2 regions of the Achromobacter sp. ESBL13 genome follow, and region 1 is predicted to be linked to the other one. Evidence: riboswitches for the same ligand, from Rfam matches in the RefSeq annotation. Region 1 holds a riboswitch; the other holds the start of a gene.
The links. A riboswitch is a leader RNA that binds a small molecule or an ion and turns the genes downstream of it on or off. The one in region 1 is predicted to bind glycine.

Region 1 (3,824 bases):
AGCATCATCAAACCTATGTGACCAGCCTGAATGCGGCGCTGGATGGGGCGGGCATCAGTACCGACGAACCTGTTGAAACCCTGGTGGCCCGGCTGGATCAACTGCCCGAGGCCGTCCGTGGCGCGGTACGCAACCATGGCGGCGGCCACGCCAACCACAGCTTGTTCTGGTCCGTGATGTCGCCCCAGGGCGGCGGTGAACCCGATGGCGCGCTGGCCGCCGCTATCGAATCCGAACTGGGTGGCCTGGCTGCCTTCCGCGAGGCCTTCACCAAAGCGGCCCTGACCCGCTTCGGCAGCGGCTGGGCCTGGCTCTCGGTCACGCCCGCCGGCAAGCTGGTGGTGGAAAGCAGCGCCAACCAGGACAGCCCGCTGATGCAGGGCAACACGCCGATCCTGGGCCTGGACGTCTGGGAACACGCCTATTACCTCAAGTACCAAAACCGTCGCCCTGAATACATTGGCGCCTTCTACAATGTCGTGAATTGGCCCGAGGTGGCTCGCCGTTATGCGGCCGCAAAGGGTTAAGCCCGCTTTGTGATGGAGGCATCGGCCCCATGAACACATTCAGCCGTCACCGCGTGCGTCCCGCGGCCACCAGCATCAGCGTCTGGACCCTGGCCGTGCTGGTGTCCTGCCTGGCGATGCACCAGCTGTGGGCCTACCTGGACGTGCGCGCGCCGCACGTCGCCGATGCCCTGCTGGGCGGGCTGGTGGCGGCGGGCGCCACCGCGCTGGGCACCGTGCCCATCCTGTTCGCCCGCACCATCCCGCAAAAGGTCCAGGACAGCATGTTCGGCTTCGGCGCGGGCGTGATGCTGGCGGCCAGCGCGTTTTCGCTTGTGGCGCCGGGCATCGAGGCGGCCGAAAGGCAGGGCATGGGCCCCTGGGGCGCCGGGCTGACGGTGGGGGCGGCCATCCTGCTGGGCGCGGCGGTGCTGCTCATCATGGACCGCACGCTGCCGCACGAACACTTCATCAAGGGACGCGAAGGCATCGAGGCGCGCCGCATGCGGCGCGCCTGGTTGTTTGTCATCGCCATCACCTTGCACAACCTGCCCGAAGGCCTGGCCATCGGGGTCGGCTACGCGGGGGGCGACCCGGTGGCGGGCACCGCCCTGGCCACGGGCATCGCGATCCAGGACATTCCCGAGGGGATGGTCGTTGCGGTGGCGCTGCTGGCCGCCGGCTATAAGCGGGCCTTCGCCGTGGCGCTGGGCATGTTGTCGGGTCTGGTCGAGCCGCTGGGCGCGGTGCTTGGCGCCGCCATCGTCGGCTGGTCCGTCTTGCTGCTGCCCTGGGGGCTGGGCTTTGCGGCGGGCGCCATGCTGTTTGTGATCAGCCACGAAATCATTCCCGAATCGCACCGCAAGGGGCACGAGGTCTACGCCACCTGCGGGCTGATGCTGGGCTTTGTGCTGATGATGCTGCTGGACACGGCGCTGGGCTAGTTCCGGCGCTGGCGCCACGCTTGGCGCGCGTTCCCGGCAGCGGTTTACCAAGGGGCCGGGCCCCGAAATCGCGCTTTTCCGGTGCTTGTTTTCGTTGTATGCTTGGCGCCGCTGTCACGCATGTTTGCGGGAGAGAGCGCCCCTGCCAGCAGGGTCGCCGCCGAAGGCGCAATTCGCCCAGAATCGCTCAGGTAACCGATATCGCACATGCTTGCCCCGTCCCGGTTTTACCGTGTGGATGCGGCAAAACAGTACTCTGGAGAGACCTGGCGCCGCCCCGAATTCGGGACACAGCGAGCAGCCCAGGCGCCGAAGGTGCAAACCCGCCACGCGCGGGGCAACTCTCAGGCAAAAGGACAGAGGGGCGGAAGATTCAGCCGATGCCGTGCGGGCGCAGTCCGCTTGTCACGACCGGCATTCCGTAACCCTGGCAAGCCATTGCCGTCCCGGAGTTTCCGCGCATGTCCGCAACCCTGAAACGCACCCCGCTGGCCGACGAACACATCGCCTCCGGCGCCCGAATGGTCGATTTCGGCGGCTGGGACATGCCCTTGGCCTACGGCTCGCAGCTTGAGGAACACCACGCGGTGCGCCAGGATGCGGGCATGTTCGACGTGTCGCACATGCTGAATGTCGACGTCTCCGGCCCGGACGCCTACGCCTTCCTGCAACGCCTGGTCGCCAACGACGTCGCCAAGCTGACCGTGCCGGGCAAGGCGCTGTATTCGTGCATGCTGAACCCGCAGGGCGGCGTCATCGACGACCTGATCATCTATTTCTTTGCCGCTGACGAATGGCGCGTGGTCGTCAACGCCGGCACCGCCGACAAAGACGTGGCCTGGATGCAGCGCGTGAAGCAGGCCGGCAATTTCGATGTCACCATCACCCCGCGCCGCGATCTGGCCATGGTGGCCGTGCAGGGCCCGAACGCCCGCGCCAAGGTCTGGGCCGCCCGCCCGGCCTGGCAAGCCGCCTCCGAAGCGTTGACGCCGTTTGTCGCCGCCCGCGTGGGCGACGACACGCTGGTCGCCCGCACCGGCTACACCGGCGAAGACGGCTTTGAAATTGTCCTGCCCGCCTCTGACGTCGTGCAACTGTGGCGCGACCTTGCCGCCCAGGGCGTGCGCCCGGCGGGCCTGGGCGCGCGTGACACGCTGCGCCTGGAAGCCGGCATGAACCTGTATGGCCAGGACATGGACGAGCTGACCCAGCCCGACCAGGCCGGCCTGACCTGGACCGTGTCGCTCAAGAACGCCGAGCGCCGCTTCATCGGCCGCGAGGCGCTGGAACAATTCGCCACCCACGCCGCCTTTGTCGGCCTGAAGCTGCAAGAGCGCGGCGTGATGCGCGCCCACATGGCCGTGCGCTGCGCGCAAGGCACGGGCGAACTCACTAGCGGCACCATGTCGCCCACGCTGGGCGTGTCGATCGGCTTTGCCCGCCTGCCGCAAGGCGTGCGTCCGGGCGACACGGTCGAAGTCGACATCCGCGGCAAATGGGTGCCCGCCCTGGTCTGCAAGCTGCCCTTCGTGCGTAACGGCAAAGCCGTCGAACACTCGTAAACTCGAAGCTTCGCGCGAACGGCCTTGCCAGTTGATGCACACGCCGCTCGCACGAGGCGCGCAACACCATTCATCTACCCGCATTCCCTAGAGGATTTCCCATGAGCCTGCCCACCGATCGCAAGTACACCCAGTCCCACGAATGGGTCAAAGCTGAAGGCGACGTGTTCGTCGTCGGCATCACCGATACCGCCCAGGACCAATTGGGCGACCTGGTTTTTGTTGGCGACGTCAAGGTTGGCGCCAAGTTGAACGCAGGCGAAACCGCCGGCGTGGTCGAGTCGGTCAAGGCCGCCTCGGACATCTACGCACCCGTCAACGGTGAAATCGTTGCCTTCAACGACGAGCTGGAAAACAACCCCAGCCTGATCAACGAATCGGCCTTCACCACCTGGATCTTCAAGATCAAGCCGGTCAACGCCGCCGATGCCGACAAGCTGCTGGACGCCGCCGGCTACGAAGCCGTCGCCAACGGCTAAGAAGCCGGTTCGAGCCGGGCGCGCCGACCTCGTGGCGCGCCGGCCTGATGCACCACCACCCGAGAGTCCCCATGTCGCGCGCCCTAGACACCCATACCGACTTCATTCCCCGCCACATCGGCCCGTCCGACGCCGACCAGGCCGCCATGCTCCAAGTAATTGGCAGCCCCAGCCTGGACGCCCTGATCGACGAAGTCGTTCCCGCCAAGATCCGCAGCCAGGCCCCCCTGGCGCTGCCGCCGTCGCGCAGCGAAACCGACGTGCTGGCTGAACTGAAGCAGATCGCGGGCCGCAACAAGGTCTATCGCAACTACATCGGCCAGGGCTACTACG
Region 2 (3,824 bases), on a different contig from region 1:
GGGCTAGCAAGAGGCCAGCAAGAGGCCAGCAAGAGGCCAGCAAGGGGGCCGGGTACGCCGCTTGCCCTTCTCAGTTCGCTTGCGCGGGGGCGTCGGGTTGCGATCCCGGTTGCGATCCCGGTTCCGTCTCCGCCGCCGTTTCCTCTTCAAGAATGCGATACGCCAGACGCACGCGGGCTTCGTTCGGAATATTTCGATTCGCCAGGATCACCACGCCGATTTTCCTGGACGGCACAAATGCCACGTAGGCGCCAAAGCCGTTGGTGGAACCCGTCTTGTTTATCCACGCATCAGCACGCGGCGGCTGCGGCGGGGTCAAGGCCTTGGCCGGGTGGTTCTGGCTGTTCAACGTGCCGGCGTTCGCTGCCAACAGCGCGTTCAGCGTCACCGGATACGCCAGTTGTTCCCAGGCCAGGTCCTGCGTCATTCCGCCCACGTCGTAGTAGCCCACATGCGTATCGGCCAAGGCCTTGGACACTACGGGGTCGGCGATGACGGCCTTGGCGATCTTCGCATCGCGGGCGGCCTTGGCGCTGAATTGCGCGGGCGCTGACGCCACGCCCATGTTCGCGTCCACAAAGCGGATCAGGTCGCTGGCGCTGGTCTTGACGCCGTAGGCTTCGTCGGCCAGCACGCCCGGGTTCACGCGCACCGGCGCGTTCTGTTTGTTGTAGCCCTGTGCGTAGTCGCCCATCCTGGCGGCCGGCACGTGAATATAGGTGTCGGCCAGGCCCAGCCTGGGCAACAGCGTCTTCTCCATGGCCTGCGCATAAGGCTGGCCCAGGCTCTTGGCCGCCACCACGCCCAACATGCCGATGCTGGGGTTGGCATAGGTGCGGTACGTGCCCGGGGCGTAGCGCGGGGTCCACGCGCACAGGTAGGCCATCAACTGGGCGTTGTCCCGCACCGCGTCGGGCACTTGCAGCGGGAAGCCGCCAGCCGTGTGCGTGCCCAGGTGGATCAGGTTCAGCTTGGCGAACTCCGTGCCTTGCAGGGCGGGCACAAAGCGCGCCGGGCTGTCGGTCAGCGACAGCTTGCCCAACGCCTGGGCATAAGTCGCCAACGTGGCGGTAAACGTCTTGCTGATCGAGCCCACCTCAAACAGCGTGTCACGGCTGACAGGCGCCTGCGTTTGCAAAGAGGCCACGCCATAGCTGCGGAATTCGTGTCGCCCTTCACGCGTAACGGCAATGGCCAGGCCCGCCACGTCGTACTCGCGCATCAGCGCATGCACGGCGTCGTTGATGTCGGCGCCGGGGGCCACGGGTTCGGCTGCGGCCAACGAAAACACGGCGCCGCCGGCCATCACGGCCAGGGCTTGCAAAACAGCGCGTCGCGCGGCGTGAAAGCTCATTCCTATCGTCCTATTTCAATTCACGCCAGCCCAACGGCGCAGGCGACATAGTACTAACCCTGAAGCAAATGCGACATGAACTTAGCTATTCTGTACGCCGTCGATTCAAAACCGCGCAGAAGAGACCGGCCCTTGCGGCCGGCGCCGACGGAGCAACCGCCCCGGAAACTCTCAGGCAACAGGACTGCGCGCGTGTAGACAATCTGGAGAGAGGCGCCGTGCGCGCCCACCGAAGGGGAACCCGCCGCCCGCGCGGGTGAAACTCTCAGGTACCAAAGACAGATGGGGTGCCGCGTCCACATTGGTCGCGGCCACCTTGCCTGGAGCCACCATGCCCCGCATCGCCATCATTGGCGCCGGTATCACCGGCGTCACGTCCGCCTATGCCCTGTCGAAGCTGGGATACGCGGTCACCGTCTACGACCGCCAGCGCTATCCCGCCATGGAAACGTCGTATGCCAACGGCGGCCAGTTGTCCGCCAGCAACGCCGAAGTCTGGAACAGTACGGCCACCATCATCAAGGGCCTGCGTTGGATGTTGCGCAAAGACGCGCCGCTGTTGCTGAACCCCCGCTTCAGCTGGCACAAGTATTCGTGGCTGGCGCAGTTCATGGCGCAGATTCCGCACTACCGTGACAACACCATCGCCACCACGCGGATGGCCATCGAAGCGCGCCAGCATCTGTTCGACATGGCCGAGGCCGAAGGCATCGACTTCGACCTGGAGCGCCGGGGCATCCTGCACATCTACCATGACGCCGACAGCTTCAAGGCCGCGCACCGCGCCAACGCGCTGCTGCAAGCCGGCGGCCTGGACCGCTATGCAGTCACCGCCGACGAAGCGCGCGCTATCGAACCCGCCATGCAAGCCGGATGCCACGGCGGTTTCTACACCCCGTCGGACGCCACCGGCGACATCCACAAGTTCACGCGCGGCCTGGCCCGGGCATGCCAGCGCCGTGGCGTCACGTTCGTGCACGATGCCGACATCGACAACATCCAACGCCACGACCGCCCTTACGTGCTGGACATCCGTCGCGACGGCGGCACGCAGCGCGATCGACACGAGGCGGACGCCATCGTCGTGTGCGCAGGCGCGGCCAGCAGGAAATTTGCCCGCCTGCTGGGCGATTCGATCAACATCTATCCGGTCAAGGGCTATTCGATCAGCGTGCACCTGGACGACGCCGACAGCCAGGGCGCCGCGCCGCGCGTCAGCCTGCTGGATGAAGCCGCGAAGATCGTCACCAGCCGCCTGGGGGACCGCTTCCGCGTGGCGGGCACGGCCGAATTCAACGGCTTCAACATGGACATCCGAGCCGAGCGCGTGCAGCCGCTGATCGACTGGACGCGCAAGCACTTTCCCAATATCAATACCACGCGCGTCGTGCCGTGGTGCGGCCTGCGCCCCATGACCCCCAACATGATGCCGCGCGTGGGGCCGGGCAAGCGTCCGGGGGTGTTCTACAACACCGGGCACGGGCATCTGGGGTGGACGTTGTCAGCCGCGACGGCGCAGGTGCTGGCGCAAAGCGTCAGGGCGGTGCTGCCGGCGCCACCAGCAACGTATAGGGGTTGATGGCGCCGCCGTCGTAGATGCCGTAATGCAAATGCGGCGGCGTGCCTTGCGCGTTGCCGGTGTTGCCGACGTAGCCCAGTACGTCTCCGGGCGCCACCAGTTGCCCCCGTTGAATATCGGCGTAGCCATCCAGGTGCGCGTAGTAATGCCGCTGGCGTCCGGGGCCCAGCACCCACACGACCTGACCGCCCAGGTTGTTCGTGCCCACCTGCATGACCACGCCTTCCGTGGTGGACAGCACAGGCGTGCCCCGCGCGGCGAAGATGTCGATGCCCTCGTGTTGGCGGCCGCCCGCCCGGGCCGCGCCCCAGGTGTCGGCCAACCGTCTGGCGGACACGCCCTGTACCGGCACGGGCAAGGACGTCGGCGCTTGCTGCCAGGCCAGCCGGGCCATATGCCAGGGTGCGCGCGCGGCGTCGGGCAGGCGCGGCCATGCCCAGGCAGCAAGCCAGATCAATAAGCCCAGGACGACAAGGCGGCGAAGGAAGCGCAATACAGGATCAACGGTCATGCAAGGTTCGACGGCGGGTATGCCGAGGGGTTCCCGAGGGGCTGTCCCGCCGGCAGTCAATATCGCGTGCCGTAGCCTTCTAGACGAACATCAGGCAAACCGGTGTCGGTGCCTGCGCCGCCACCTGCATGTCGCTTAAATGCCCGGTTGCCGCATCGATGCGCAAGCGCAGGATGGAATCGCCCTTTTGGTTCAGCGCGTACAAGCTGCCCCCGTCTGGCGCCAGGGTGAGTGCGCGGGGGAAGCGCAGCCCGTCAGTCCAGGTTTGCACGCGGCTTAATGCGCCGTCTTTGGCGACGGCAAAGACGGCGATGCTGTCGGCTTGCGGGTGGTCGTTATCGACGCGGCGGGTGGATGCGTACAGGAAGCGCCCAGAGGGG

Region 2: it holds a riboswitch for glycine, as region 1 does, so the genes downstream of both, V6F88_RS08345 (D-amino acid dehydrogenase) here and gcvT (glycine cleavage system aminomethyltransferase GcvT) in region 1, are expected to answer to the same signal.

What each region holds. Positions count from the first base shown of each region.
Region 1 is NZ_JAZEVT010000002.1:1,163,190-1,167,013, forward strand. It holds gene V6F88_RS14115 (superoxide dismutase) at 1-527, shown strand, start outside; gene V6F88_RS14120 (ZIP family metal transporter) at 557-1,450, shown strand; glycine riboswitch at 1,568-1,664, shown strand; glycine riboswitch at 1,697-1,820, shown strand; gene gcvT (glycine cleavage system aminomethyltransferase GcvT) at 1,912-3,012, shown strand; gene gcvH (glycine cleavage system protein GcvH) at 3,114-3,491, shown strand; gene gcvP (aminomethyl-transferring glycine dehydrogenase) at 3,563-3,824, shown strand, end outside.
Region 2 is NZ_JAZEVT010000001.1:1,876,025-1,879,848, forward strand. It holds gene ampC (class C beta-lactamase) at 71-1,354, opposite strand; glycine riboswitch at 1,461-1,551, shown strand; gene V6F88_RS08345 (D-amino acid dehydrogenase) at 1,686-2,933, shown strand; gene V6F88_RS08350 (M23 family metallopeptidase) at 2,890-3,444, opposite strand; gene V6F88_RS08355 (lactonase family protein) at 3,524-3,824, opposite strand, start outside.